2 regions of the Ruegeria sp. YTSA135 genome follow, and region 2 is predicted to be linked to the other one. Evidence: riboswitches for the same ligand, from Rfam matches in the RefSeq annotation. Region 2 holds a riboswitch; the other holds the start of a gene.

Region 1 (7,210 bases), on a different contig from region 2:
GCCGCCCCGATCGAACGCATACAGTGATGAATGCGGCCCGGACCAAGCCGCGCCTGCGCCAGGGCAAAGCCGCTGCCTTCTTTGTCCAACAGATTCCCGGCGGGTACGCGTACGTCCTTGAACAACAGCTCGGCGTGACCTTCGGGGTCATGCATGTTCAGGATTGTCGGGTTGCGGATAATCTCAAGACCGGGCGTGTCCCGTGGAACAATCACCATGCTTTGTTGCTTGTGACGGTCGGCGCTGGGATCAGTCTTGCCCATCACAATGAACATCTTGGTATTCGGATGGCAGGCATTGGTGATAAACCACTTGCGGCCATTGATAACGTACTCATCCCCCTCGCGCCGGATCGAGGTCGTGATATTGGTCGCGTCCGAGCTGGCCACATCAGGTTCCGTCATCGCAAAAGACGACCGCATTTCACCATTCAGCAAAGGAACCAACCAATCTGCGCGCTGCTCGGGCGTTGCGAACATATGCAACAATTCCATGTTGCCAGTATCCGGCGCGTTGCAGTTGAATACTTCCGAAGACCAGCTGACCTGACCCATCAGCTCGGCCAAGGGCGCGTATTCAAGGTTGGTCAGACGCGTGCCGGGCTCATCATCGCGCAGCGACGGCAAGAATAGATTCCACAACCCCTCGGACCGCGCCAAAGCCTTCAGTTCCTCCATAAAGGAAACAGGGAAGATACCTTCTTTGATCTGTTCTTTGTGGTCGCGGATGCGCGGATAGATATGCGCTTCCATAAAACCTTTTAGCTGGTCGCGGATTTCCACGGCGCGCGGTGATGGGGCAAAATCCATGACGGTCCCTTTTCAGACTGGTGCAACAAGACGTTAGCTTGCCGGTACCCTAGCCGCGTCCCCTTTAATGTGAAATCGACTTATGCAATCTCAGACTAAAAAATTACATGGGATCACTGTGTCCGGAAAAATCCTTTGAGTTCCTAGGTTTTATTTCCGCAGTTTTTGAATGGCAGAGCCAACCGGGTACTCCAAATTGCTTTTCAGGAAATCGTGTATGGCACCCAGACGATCCGAACAAAGATCGCAAGAAAGAACAGCACGCTACCCGTCAAAACGAACACATGCCAAATGGTGTTATGAAACGGCAGCCGCTCCAGCAAGTAGAACCCAACGCCCGCTGTATACACAACACCACCCGCAACGATCAACCAGATTACCGTGGGTGAAAGCTCGGCCAGCATGGTTTGCCCGGCCCAGACAATCGCCCATCCCATCATCAGGTACAGAAACAAGCCAAACCACCGGAAACGGCTTGGGTCGATCAGCTTTAACACCGAACCGATCGTTGCCGAAGACCACAAACCGACCAACAGCCCCGGAGTTTGCCCTGCTGATAGCAGAACAAACGGCGTGTAGGTGCCGGCAATCTTCACGTAGATGCCTGAGTGATCAAGGCGCCGCAACACATCAGACCACCGATCGCTTTCCACCATGTTATAAAGCGCCGAAAACGTCAGCATCATAACTAGCGTCGCGCCATATATCGAGACGCCCAAAACAGCCTCGGGCTCGGTCCTGAGAAAGGCGGTGATCGTGATTAGAACTGGCACTGCCATAAGCGCCAACGCCACGCCTAATATGTGCACAACCCCGTCGCTGACGCGTTCTGCGCGGGTATAGGCCGGACGGATATCTGTGAAACGCCACATACTTTAAAAGTAGGCCCGGAAACCGACGCGGGCAAGTTCAACGCGGGTGAATACAGGAAATCGGGTTTTTTACCTGCTTGGTCAAACCTGACTGTCTGAACCAGTTTCTTTTTCCAGAGCAGTTCACAGATGCGGTCCCCGATTGCCGAGGTCATCGAAGTCAGCGTGCGAATTGCCGGGATAGACATACTTGAAACGCCCTATCCGCAGGCGTGACATAGCTGGATCGTTCGGCCAAAAGCCGTCTAGATCGCCTTCCAGCTATCCCCCATCAGGCTGTAGGGTGAAAACTCAAGGAACTCCGCCCGGAACGGCAGCGCGTCATAGATGCGCAGTCCGTGGTCCAGATGAAACCGCCAGCCCCTGTTTGCACCCTTGAAATCCGCGATATCGGGGTGACCATCGGCCAAAACCTCTACAGTGCCGGTTAGCATCAGTGCATCTCCGGTCTGATAGTCCGGAAACAGCAGACCTGCCTTCGGGTTCAACAGAAAGTTGCCCAGCGTATTGAAAAAATTGTTGCCGGCAAAATCTGGCACCAGCAGGCTGTTGCCCTCAACTTTGACAAACCCAACCCGTCCGCCCCGGTGCGAGACATCAACGCCTGCCTGATCCGGCGTGTTTGCGTGACTTGCGACGTAGAACGCATTGCTCTCTGCGATCGCGTCCCGCGCCCGTGCATCCAATTCAACGAAGCGGTCGTTTGCAGGACGGTCTATGACGGCCCTTGGATCGCGGAGGAACGAAACGTCATGCGTCTGGATATATTTGGGACAATTGCCGAAGGACTGCACCACATCCAGCGAAAACCCATGATCCCCAACCGTACCCACGGTTGCGGTGGCTCGGTTGCGACGACGAGTGGACAGCTCAATCCCAAGAACACCGATCGGGGCTCCGTCCTGTAATGCGGGGTTGAGCGGGTCGTCCGCCAAGGGTCGCGCATCAATGTCCAGACTTCGGTCATGTGGCGTCTGTATGAACCCCGGACGGCCCGAGATCATTGACGCCCACGGCCAGCCATCGGCGTCGACGCTGCCCAAGACCAGAAAGGGAAGCTTGCCAAAGAATTCTCGATGCTGGTCGGGCATGAACGGACGAATGAACTTGCGACCGAATTCCTCGATCCTATCCCGCCTACCAACACGAGATTGCATCTCACGCTCGCCAGCATGAAAGGGAGATTTCATTTCAGTGGCTTGATCGTTCATGGCAGACCTCGTGTGTTGTGGGATCGAAGGCCAGTCGCGGGTGCGACTGGCCAATTGCATAGCAGGATTAGGCTGCGTTCAAGCCAACTGCGGTGCTTGGCATGGGGACAAATCCATCCAGCGCCTCGACATTGGCCAGAAGGCGACGCACATTCGCATAAGGCTCAAGCGAGATGCCACCCTCGGGCGCGTGTGCTGTGTAGCTGTAGATTGCAATATCCGCGATGGTTGGCGCATCGCCGACCAGCCAGTCGCGGCCCTCCAAGTGGTCATCCAGCTTTTTCAGAACATTAGCCGCAGTGGCATGGGTAAACTCCATGTTCAAAGGTGCGTTGAACACGTTGATCAGACGCGCGGCGGCAGGGCCGAACGCAATCTCACCCGCTGCGAGGGTCAGGAATTTCTGCACCTCGGCTTCACCGACAGGATCAGAAGGCAGGTAGGAAGGCGCATACTTCCGGGCCAGATAGACCAAAATGGCGTTGCTGTCGCTTACAACCACGTCGCCGTCTTGCAATACGGGCACCTGACCCGCCGGGTTGAGCGTCAAGAACGGCTCGCGCTTGTGCTCACCACCCGCAAGATCCACGTCGATAACGTCGTGTTTAATCCCGGCAAGGTTGGCGAACAGACGGACCCGGTGCGAGTGACCGGATAGAGGGAAGCTGTGAATTTGGATCGTTTCGGACATCTGGAAACTCTTTCTCTGATTGAGGGTTTGGGCTGTTGATCAGCATCTGTGCCCCAGACATAGTTTGCTTTCACTTGGGCGATAATATATCAATTTGGTGAATTACTATGAACGTGGCGTAGACAATGGATACGATTCAGGGCATGCGAGCTTTTGCGGCAGTGGCAGCACATTCGTCATTTACAGAAGCCGCAAAACAGATCGGTATAAGCACTAAATTGACCAGCAAATATGTTGGCCAGTTGGAGGATCGTTTGAATGCGCAGCTTTTCAACCGAACCACCCGCAGTGTCACCTTGACCGACACCGGGCGATCCTATTACGAACGCTGTCTGCCCCTGCTGGAGCAGTTCGATGAATTAGAACGCCTTGTCCAGCAACGCCAGACAGAATTGGCGGGGCGCATACGGATTACTGCGCCGACAGGCTTTGGCTCGGCCGAATTGATCCATCTGTTAAAACCCTTCCAGACCGAGCATCCAAAGGTCTCGATCGAGCTGCACCTGTCAGATCATCATGTTTCGATGGTTGAGGAAGGCTTCGATCTGGCCATTCGGTTCGGCGTTTTGAAGGATTCGAACCTTGTCGCACGCAAGCTCACGGACATGCGGATTGTGTGCTGCGTGTCACCCGAATACCTGGCGCAGCACGGGACACCAAAAGAACCGGCAGCACTGGCAACCCATAATTGCCTGCTTCAGACCACCGGCAGCTTTTCTGACCACTGGGCGTTCAAAGCAAAAGGTCGAGAATACACGGTTCCGGTTACGGGCAATTTCCGCGCAAACTCACCGCGTGCGGTTGCACATATGGCTGCGGATGGGCTGGGGATCGGGCGGATTCCGCTTTATACGGGGCAGTCCTTTTTGGACACAGGAAAACTGCAACTTCTGTTCGAAGAGCAAGAGGCTTTATCGTTGGGCCTTTACGCGGCCTACCCGCAAAACCGCCACCTGACCGCACGTATTCGTGCGTTGATCGACCACCTTGCGGCGCAGTTTCGCGGGGTTTGAAAACGGCGTTTCGATTGCAGACCTTCGCATCGGTACACAATTCGAACCGCAGGCAGACATTTTCACCAAGCAGTACACCGGCGTGTCTGTTTCAGAGCGGAAAATGTCGCAAGTATTTCAGCGCTGGATTGGGCTTGAAATAACTTACGGCCACGAGGTGCCGACATTTGATTCTCAGGTGGCGGAGAATTGGGAAGCCGGTGCAAATCCGGCACTGCCCCCGCAACGGTAACGAAGGTCAGGCTCAGCAATCAACCACTGGGGGGAGGATCCCGGGAAGGTGCTGAGACCGGGCGCAAGCCCCTTCCAAGTCCGGAAACCAGCCTCGCTGATATGTCAAACTGCGGGTGGCGGTGGGGGCACGGGTTTCGGACGCGATCCTCACGCGCCTCCGGACTGGTCCCTCTTGTCATCTGCCCAAGCAATGCCGCGGGGCGCGGCAGGAGAGCCAGAAGTGAACAGAATTCAAAGCCTGTTGGCGCGTCGAAATCCGGCTTATGCCCTGGAACAGGCATTCTACACCGACCCGGAGATTTTTCAGACCGACCTTGAAACAATCCACTACCGCGATTGGCTATTTGCCATTCCGGCATGTGAATTGGCCAAAGCAGGCGACTATGTCACCTATAACATCGGTGCCTATCGCGTGATCATCGTGCGCGGTGCAGACAATCAAATCCGGGCGTTTCATAACACCTGCCGTCATCGCGGATCGGTGATCTGCAAAGCGTCCAAGGGCCATGCGCCCAAGCTGGTCTGCCCCTACCACCAGTGGACTTATGAACTTGACGGCTCTTTGCTGTGGGCGCGGGACATGGGTGCTGATTTCGACCCCAAGCAGCACGGGTTAAAGGCAGTGCACTGCCGCGAGCTGGCCGGTCTGGTCTATATTTGTCTGGCAGAGGACGCGCCGGACTTTGATACGTTCGCCAATATCGCAGGGGCCTATCTAGAGCCACATGACCTGGGCAATGCCAAGGTCGCTTTCGAAAGCTCTATAATCGAGAACGGGAACTGGAAGCTGGTTTGGGAGAACAATCGTGAGTGTTACCACTGCGGAGGGAACCATCCCGCGCTGTGCCGCACTTTCCCCGATGATCCGACCGTAACCGGCATCGAAGGGGGCGCTCTGCCAGCACATTTGCGAACCCATTTCGACCGCTGCGAAGCCGCAGGGCTGCCGTCACAATTTTACCTGCACGAGGATGGGCAGTACCGTCTGGCCCGAATGCCCCTGAAGGAAGGGGCCCAGAGTTACACGATGGATGGCAAATCCGCCGTGCGCCGCTGGTTGGGCCAATCACCCTTTGCTGATGCGGGATCGTTGTTGAAATTCCATTATCCGACCACGTGGAACCATTTTCTGGCGGACCATTCCATCGTTTTCCGCGTGACACCAATCAGCCCCACGGAAACCGAAGTCACGACGAAATGGCTTGTCCATAAGGATGCCGTCGAAGGCGTGGACTATGACCTGAAACGCCTGACCGAAGTTTGGGAAGCGACCAATGATGAAGACCGCCAGGTGGTTGAGGATAACCAGCAGGGCATCAACAGCCCGGCCTATGTACCCGGACCCTATTCTGCGATACAGGAATCCGGCGTTTTACAGTTTGTCGATTGGTATTGCGCAACTCTGACGCGCCGATTGATCCCTGACGCTTTAGCTGCGGAGTGACGGTTATGGACGTTGTGACCTCGGCAACAGCCGTCTGGCAGGACAGTGAAAGTTTGGAATGCGTCTCGGTCGTGCCCGAAATGCCAAATACTGCCAGCTTTACATTTCGGGCCCCTTCTGGCGCCCTGTTCAGCTACGAGCCCGGACAATTCCTGACGCTGGAAATTCCGGCACCGGGTCAACCGGGCGGCGTTGTGCATCGCACCTATACAATCTCATCGTCGCCTTCACGGCCCAGATCGATCACGATTACGGCCAAGGCGCAGTCCAATAGCATCGGCACGCGCTGGATGCTTGACAACCTGCAACCAGGCATGCGGATCAAAGCCATTGGCCCGGCAGGTTTGTTCACGAATGCCAAGAGTTCCTCTGGCAAATACCTGTTCATCTCGGCCGGTTCAGGCATCACACCCTTGATGTCGATGACAACCTGTATGTGGGATGAAGGGCGCACGCTGGACGTTGTGTTCATCAATTGTGCCAAACGGCCGTCTGAAATCATCTTTCGCCAGCGGTTAGAGCAAATGGCCAGCCGGACGCATGGGCTGAACTTGAAATTTGTAGTCGAGGAACCCGACCCGTACCGCCCCTGGACCGGATATCAAGGCCAGTTTAACCAGCTGATGCTGGGCCTGATGGCACCGGATTATCTGGACCGCGAGGTTTACTGCTGCGGCCCGGAGCCCTTTATGCAAGCTGTGCGCGATGCGCTTGCCGGTCTGGGCTATGACATGGAAAACTACCACCAAGAAAGTTTCGGCGCACCTGTTGAGACTAAAGCACAGCAACCGGAACTGGATGATGTTGTTCCCGACGACGACACCAGTGCCGAAATTCTTTTCGCAAGCTCAGGCGTCACGGCGAAGGTGGCCGAAACCGATACGGTTCTGGCGGCTGCACGGTCTGTTGGTCTGAATATCCCATCAGGCTGTACGT
Region 2 (7,210 bases):
GTGGGCGCGCCGTGCGCTCAGTGTCCAAAGTGACGATGCAAATGTGACGGCAATCGGACGTCCGGCCGCGTTTTACCTGATTGATAACCGACCAGCGGTGTTTCAATGCGCTAATCCGAAAGGCACAGTTTATTGCTGTCCAGATCCCGTACATATGCTGAAAATCGTGGGCCACGCTGTTTCGGCTCGCCCGCGCATGTCCCGCCTAGCGTGACTGCAAGAGTGTAGAGCCTCTCGACCTCTGCGGGTGATCCCACGCTAAAGCCGACCATGGTGCCGTTGCCATTGGTGGCGGGCTGCTTGTCAAAAGGGATGGCTACTGCAAAGGCAAAACCCTCGCCCAACCAATACGTCATCCTTTCACTGGGTGACACGCGGTTCATCGCGGTACGATCAAAAAGCCGGTCGTAAAACGGAGTTGCGGCGTCAATGTCATTCGTCCCGATAACGCAGTAGCTCATTTGCATTGGAGATTTCCTTTTTGAGGCATGTCCGATTGCGTTTTCCGCTGTCGTCACTTGTCGGTCAGCTTGAAGAACTCGATCAATTGGCCGTTAGGATCAGTGATCTTGAGAAGGTGGATTCCGGGCTCCTTGAGTATCTCAGGTGCTGCGGCACCGGTTGCCGCGACGCGGGATCGAAGCACTTCAAGATCGGCAGCTTGCAGATAGGGGACCGCGCCTGACCCAGGCTCGGCCCCGGGTGCGTACCGATCCCGAGAGACGATGGCAAACCAACCGCCTTCGATGTCGAAAGCAACAAAATCGGGCAGTTCGATTGTCGGCGCGCGGCTCAACAGGTTGCGGTAGAAGGACTTAGACTGCTGCACGTCGTCACTTGGCACATAGGCACCCATGGCGGCTATTGCCGTGTCGTCTGCAACATCTGTGGTTTGAGCGGCACCTGCGATTGGAATGAAAAGGGTAAGGGCTAATCTCATGATGGGAATCCTTAATTGACAACGGTCGTGTCTCTACAACCCCTATGCTGACAGCGTGTTGTCAGCATAGCGTCAGTATAAGTGGTGTTGTCGAAAGGGCCCCTTGTGCGACGCGGTGACAGGCTGTTCGAAATCATCGAAATCCTGAGACGGGCGAAGGCGCCCATCTCGGCCCAGACTATTGGGGCCGAATTGGGTGTCACAAAGCGTACGGTCTACCGGGATATGGCCGCTCTGATCGCGCAGGGTGTGCCAATCACCGGTGAAGCCGGTATCGGTTACATCCTTGAGCCGGGTTTCCACATGCCGCCTCTGATGCTGACACCGGATGAGATCGAGGCGGTCATGCTCGGGGTCATGTGGGTCAAAACACGGGGTGAGCCCGAACTAGCGGTGGCCGCTGAAAAGCTGATCACCAAGTTGGAAACCGTTGCACCAGCCAAATACCGAACCTCGTTTCTAGAGCCAGTGGTCAGCGTTGCGCCGATAGGCCAGCCGGAGGAGACGCTCGGGGCTGCATCCATCCGCCGGGCCATTCGGCACCGCAAGAAGATTTCTCTTGTTTATACAGATTTCACAAGTCGACATTCGCGCCGAGTGATCTGGCCGGTCCTTCTGGGTTATCGAGACAAAAGCCGTATCATTGCCGCGTGGTGTGAGTTGCGCCAAGGCTTTCGCTACTTCCGGACCGAGCGGATCGTCGAAGCCGAAGTTCTTGATACGCCAATCCCACGTCGTATGGACCTATTGCGGGCCGAATGGCGCAGGGCTGCGGACGCTGAACGCAAACGCTATGAGGACGGGATACGGGGCTAAGGTGCCCACAGCGGCAATCCGTGCCAATACGCCCAGCCCGTGCCTGGCTGCCTGACGCAAGCGGTTCTGGCCAAAATCACTCTACTCAGCCTTACGCTGCGTAAAAAAGGAGCCAACCGCCCTGTCTCAACTGCATAATCTGCTTCTCATGTTGAAAAACCCTGACCGACCGAATGATTTAAAGCGCATAAGGCGCGGTGGTTCCATGCGCGAGACGTGCTAATAAAAATGGAATTCGGTACAGCCATCTGGCCAAATCCAAAGTTGTTCCCGCAACTGTAGGCGGAAAGCCGTCCCGAGATCGTCCACTGGGCACAGACCTCGGAAGGATGAGGAAAGCGTTGACTTGCAAGTCAGTTGAGCCCCGACCCTGCGGACAGCGCGCGGTGTGGCTTAAGCGGATATCATCCTTGTTCACGGCCTGGGCTTTTCAACATGGTCAGACCGTTGATTTCAGAGTTGGGCGCCGAAGCGATAGCCTTTGTCGCGACTGATTGTGTCACGCCGGTCAAGGTCGGTGGTGAATTTGACCTGCATGCATAGAAATGTTTGTCAAACAGTGTGACCTCGCATGACGCGTTTGGGGACTTGACGGATGCCCACGGTATGAACTTCCCTGCACCCGTCGGCATCGATCCCAAGGCTGAGCCTTCGGCACAGGACGTTGCAGTCCTGATTAATCAACTGAAAGCTGAAGGTTCGGCGGCACTGTTCGCAGAAAATATCACCAACCCGGCCCTGGTTCAGCAAATCTCGGAGGAAACGGCGCTCAAGATCGGTGGCCGCCTGTTCTCGGACGCACTGTTGATCGGGTCAGTCAGCTGATCAACCCAACACGAGGTGGATTTTTCACCATCAATTCGAAAAATCGCATTCACAGAAGTGGTATGATTGGGCCGTAGTTCGCATGGGATACTGTGCCGCATGACGGGCTGTCGCAGGGTGTCTTTTACCCTCAATATCCAACGCGAACTGTCTATCAAACGAACCAAATACAGGTGTGAGATGGACACATCACTGCTGTCCCGAATTCAATTTGGGGCGAATATCTCCTTTCATATTCTTTTCCCGACGATCACGATCGCACTGGGCTGGGTGCTGCTGTTTTTCAAGCTGCGCTTCAACGCAACCGGGGATGAGAAGTGGATGCAAGCCTATCGTTTCTGGGTCAAGGTCTTTGCCTTGTCCTTCGCCATGGGTGTCGTTTCCGGAATTACGATGTCTTTCCAATTCGGCACCAATTGGCCTGGCTTTATGGAGGCTGTCGGAAATATCGCAGGGCCGTTGCTGGCTTACGAAATTCTAACGGCGTTTTTCCTTGAGGCCGTGTTCCTTGGCATCATGCTGTTTGGCTTTTCAAAGCTGCCGAACTGGCTGCACACGACTGCAACCTTTCTCGTGGCGTTTGGTACCACCATGTCCGCGTTCTGGATTCTGGTTCTGAACAGCTGGATGCACACGCCCGCAGGGTTTGAGATGCGCGACGGTGTGGCCTTTGCGACAGATTGGTGGGCGATCATTTTCAACCCCTCAATGCCGTACCGCTTGACCCATATGTTGTTGGCTAGTGGCCTGACAGTGGCCTTTCTGATCCTCGGCCTGTCAGCTTTTCGCTGGCTGGTCGGAGACCGTGGCCCGGACGTGCGGGCCACGTTCAAGACTGCGGCGCGGCTTGGTGCGCTGCTGATCCCGGTGCAAATCTATATGGGTGACCTGCACGGCCTGAACACGCTAGAGCATCAGCCTCAGAAAGTGGCCGCGATGGAGGGTAACTGGGAGACCAAATCCAACGTCCCGCTGGTGTTGTTCGCAATCCCGGACGAGGAATCGCGGGATAACCGCCTTGAGGTCAGCATCCCGAACCTTGCCTTGATCATCCTGACGCACAAGGCCGATGGTGTTGTGCCGGGCCTGAACGATTTCGTGGCCGAGGATGGCACCGCTCTGCACCCGCCGGTTGCGCCTGTTTTCTGGTCATTCCGCGTCATGGTGGGAACAGGCATTACCATGCTTTTGCTCAGTTGGTCCGCGCTCTGGTTCATGCGGCGGGGCCGTGGGCCGGGTGGGGTGCCAAAGCTGATGCAGGTGGCGCTGGTGCCGATGGCCTTTTTAGGGTGGGTTGCCACTCTGGCGGGTTGGTACACGACCGAAATTGGTCGCCAGCCGTGGCTTGTGCAGGGCGTGCTGACGACGGAACAGGCGGTGGCAGACGTTCCCGCCCCGATGGTGGGAACCACTTTGGCGGCATATCTGATGATCTATGCGCTGCTGCTGGCTGCTTATGTCGGAGTGTTGTTCTACCTAGCCCGTAAAGCGGCCAGAACCGGCCTGTCGCAGCAAAATCATCCTGCTTCGGCGCCCCAGGGCGTCAAAGCGGTACCGGCGGAGTAAACGCGATGGAACTCTTTGGTGATCCGACCTACTGGCTGCCGCTCGCCTTTGCGGCACTCATGGGGGTGTCGATTCTGGTCTATGTCATATTGGACGGTTTCGACCTTGGCGTAGGGGTCCTGTTCCCCTTCGCCGATGACGCGGAGAAAGACCGGATGGTCGCCTTGATCGGGCCGTTCTGGGACGCCAACGAGACATGGTTGGTTCTGGCCATCGGCATTCTGCTGGTGGCCTTTCCAACCGCTCATGGGGTGATCCTGACGTCACTTTACCTGCCAGTTGCCATCATGCTGATCGGTCTGATCCTAAGGGGCGTTGCGTTCGAGTTTCGGGTCAAAACGCCCTCGCATCACAAATACTACTGGAACCTGGCCTTTTTTGCGGGCTCTTCGATAACCGCCCTATCGCAGGGCTTCATGCTGGGCAAGTACATCATGGGGTTGGAAAGCAATTGGGCCACATGGGCCTTTGCGATGATTACGGCTGTTTTCCTGGCCGTTGGGTATTCGTTCATCGGCGCCTGCTGGATTATCCTCAAAACCGACGGAGAACTACGGGAAAAAGCCGTTCGATGGGCCAAAGGGGGCATCTGGGGGCTTATTATCGGGCTCGGTGCCGTCTCGTTGGTGACCCCGTTGGTCAGCCCTCGTATCTTCGAGAAATGGTTCACCTTCCCCGAATTTTTCCTGCTGTTGCCGCTGCCTCTGATGTCCGGGGTCTTGATCGCGTTGCTGTGGTACGCTTTACGCCACCTTCCGACTAGGAATGACAGTTGGGCCTGGTTCCCGTTTGCGGCGTCGATTGTTTTGTTCACGCTCGCGTTCTTTGGGATGGCCTATAGTTTTTACCCCTATGTCGTCCCCGAGCAGTTGACGATTTACGAGGCGGCCAGCGCGCCAGAAAGCCTGTTCATCATCCTTATCGGCGCGATTTTTGTGTTGCCTGTCATCGCCGGGTACACTGCCTTGTCATATACGATCTTTCGCGGCAAGGCGACGGAGCTGCGCTATGACTAGGTCTTTTAGGTACACGATCGGCGCTTGAATCTCAGCAGTTTCAAGATGACTTCTGCGCATTTCGATTTACCTTTTCGAAATGCGCGATCTGGTTGACAGGGCTTATGTTTGGTTTTCTGCGGCTGTGGCGGTCATGCTGTTGGCAGGAACATTGATTGTCATTCTGCTTGCGACAGCCAGTTTCCTTCGGGAAACCGCGGCCGTTGTGATGGCCTCTGGCACCGGCGTGACATACGAGGACCTGCAACAGCTTTTGCCCTGCTGCTGGGGGCGATAATAGCGTTGGAACTGGCCCATTCCGTGCATTTGATGGTGAAGGGCAGCAAGGGTTACGAACAGGTCCGGGTTGTCTTGATGATCGGCATCCTCGCAGTGGTCAGAAAACTGATCGTCATGGAGATTGACCAGGTTTCGGGTTTATTGATTTTCGGCCTGTCGGCCGCGGTCCTTGCATTGGGCTGTGCCTTTGCGATGCTTTTATGGGTGGATTGGACCAGGACCTCATCCGAAAAGGGTTAAACGGGTTTCTGAATTAGATGAATTCGGAAGCAGCTTGGTTCTGCCAAACAAAACTCCTAGCTGCACGCGGGCCCATCCATGGCGTTCGGGTTGGCCGACCCGTTGGAACCGCCGTGCGGCCTTGTTTTCTGTGTCGCCGCCTTTCTTCCACGACGTCTCGGCGATGTTTTTCTGAACCCACCGAGGCTTGGCTGACTGATTTAGACGTGTTTATCCACCTTAAAATAGCTGGCCGCGACGCTTTGGCCTCTTTTCCGGGTTTGCGGCAGGTCCAATTTGTAATGCCAGCAATCTGCATCAACCAGAGTTATTGATGAGCAAAAAAATCCCTAGCCCCTGCATTGACGTGTGCAAGTTCCGCCGCGCGGGACATTGCATTGGGTGTTCCATGACAAAGAGCCAGAAAAAGCTGTTCGAGGCGATCAAACGCCCCGATCAGCAAGAGGCATTTGTTCAGATTCTGGTTTGTCAGCAGAAACAAATGGGCCGGTACACCCATTGGGGACCGGCCTATCTGAAGAAACTGAGGAAGAAAAAAGCCAAGGTGAAAGTTACCTTGGATGGTTAGCTCAGCGCAGATGTGAGCGCAGGAACCAGGCGAATTTCTCATGGGTTTGGCCGCGGCTGATGCACACATCCTCGGTCAATGCGTCGCCGTGGCTGGCGGCAAGTTCGCCCGCTCCAGCCAGGGTCGCGGCCAAGGTTTCCTGAGCGTCGAGCATCATTTTGACCATGTCTTTGTCGGTGGCGGATCCGTCATGTTCAGCCACTTTCGACCGCTTCAGCATACCAGCCAGCGTGCCTTCGGCATGTGCGTCCAGAGCTTTGATTCGCTCGGCAAGGTCATCCTGCGCTTGGAAGTGATCCTCGTAGATTTTCTGGAACAAATCGTGCAGTGGGCCAAAGGCCATGCCGGTCACGTTCCAATGGAAATTCTGCGCCAGCATGGTGGTGACGGCAGTTTCGGCCACGGATTGGTTCAGCGCCTCGGCAATCGCAGCACGGGAATCGGGTGTCAGGTCGATGGCTGTTTGCGTCATAATATTTCCCTGGTTCTTAATTTTCGTCGCGCCGGAATGCCGCAACATCAATATTCTGATCCCTAAATTAAGGGATCGCAGCCAAATTCCAAGAGGTTTTTAGAACAATTCTAAAAATGGCCAAAATTCTTGGAAATCGACCCAACCAGAAAGGAAAAATTCCGCTGTGTCCAACGTGGCACGCGCGACCGGATGAGAAAGCGGAAACTGTCCTGATCTTTTTGCTCAACCGCTTCGAATAGCCGACCTAGCCATGCCTCGTCAAAAGACAGTTCTGCAACTCCGGGACGATAGAACACAGGCCGCTTTTCTACAGCCTGACGAAATCCCCGCATCAGTGTTTCGGCGTGGCGCATCCATTCATCTGACGGATCAGCCAATAGCAAAGCACAAGCCTGATCCAAATCTACCCGGGCGGCAGACCGGCATCGCAGCGCAACCATCCGCAGATGGTTTATGATCTGCATCGTCCGCGCCTCCAATTGCGG

What was found. Region 2 has a riboswitch for cobalamin ahead of AC2FIT_RS05090 (metal ABC transporter solute-binding protein, Zn/Mn family). Riboswitches for the same ligand answer to the same signal wherever they lie in the genome.
Region 1: linked by a shared signal. The riboswitch ahead of AC2FIT_RS17010 (aromatic ring-hydroxylating oxygenase subunit alpha) and the one ahead of AC2FIT_RS05090 (metal ABC transporter solute-binding protein, Zn/Mn family) in region 2 are both predicted to bind cobalamin.

Annotation. Positions count from the first base shown of each region.
Region 1 is NZ_JBXWNC010000014.1:66,513-73,722, reverse strand. Features, by position in the region: gene AC2FIT_RS17035 (acyl-CoA dehydrogenase family protein) at 1-809, opposite strand, end outside; gene trhA (PAQR family membrane homeostasis protein TrhA) at 1,013-1,681, opposite strand; gene AC2FIT_RS17025 (pyridoxamine 5'-phosphate oxidase family protein) at 1,927-2,892, opposite strand; gene AC2FIT_RS17020 (glutathione S-transferase family protein) at 2,960-3,583, opposite strand; gene AC2FIT_RS17015 (LysR family transcriptional regulator) at 3,709-4,596, shown strand; cobalamin riboswitch at 4,735-4,938, shown strand; gene AC2FIT_RS17010 (aromatic ring-hydroxylating oxygenase subunit alpha) at 5,021-6,274, shown strand; gene AC2FIT_RS17005 (FAD-binding oxidoreductase) at 6,280-7,210, shown strand, end outside.
Region 2 is NZ_JBXWNC010000003.1:57,388-64,597, forward strand. Features, by position in the region: gene AC2FIT_RS05075 (VOC family protein) at 111-467, opposite strand; gene AC2FIT_RS05080 (VOC family protein) at 515-940, opposite strand; gene AC2FIT_RS05085 (helix-turn-helix transcriptional regulator) at 1,046-1,756, shown strand; cobalamin riboswitch at 1,935-2,137, shown strand; gene AC2FIT_RS05090 (metal ABC transporter solute-binding protein, Zn/Mn family) at 2,318-2,581, shown strand; gene AC2FIT_RS05095 (cytochrome ubiquinol oxidase subunit I) at 2,762-4,147, shown strand; gene AC2FIT_RS05100 (cytochrome d ubiquinol oxidase subunit II) at 4,153-5,163, shown strand; gene AC2FIT_RS05105 (hypothetical protein) at 5,243-5,440, shown strand; gene AC2FIT_RS05110 (phosphate-starvation-inducible PsiE family protein) at 5,446-5,682, shown strand; gene AC2FIT_RS05115 (DUF1289 domain-containing protein) at 5,996-6,250, shown strand; gene AC2FIT_RS05120 (Dps family protein) at 6,252-6,722, opposite strand; gene AC2FIT_RS05125 (hypothetical protein) at 6,833-7,210, opposite strand, start outside.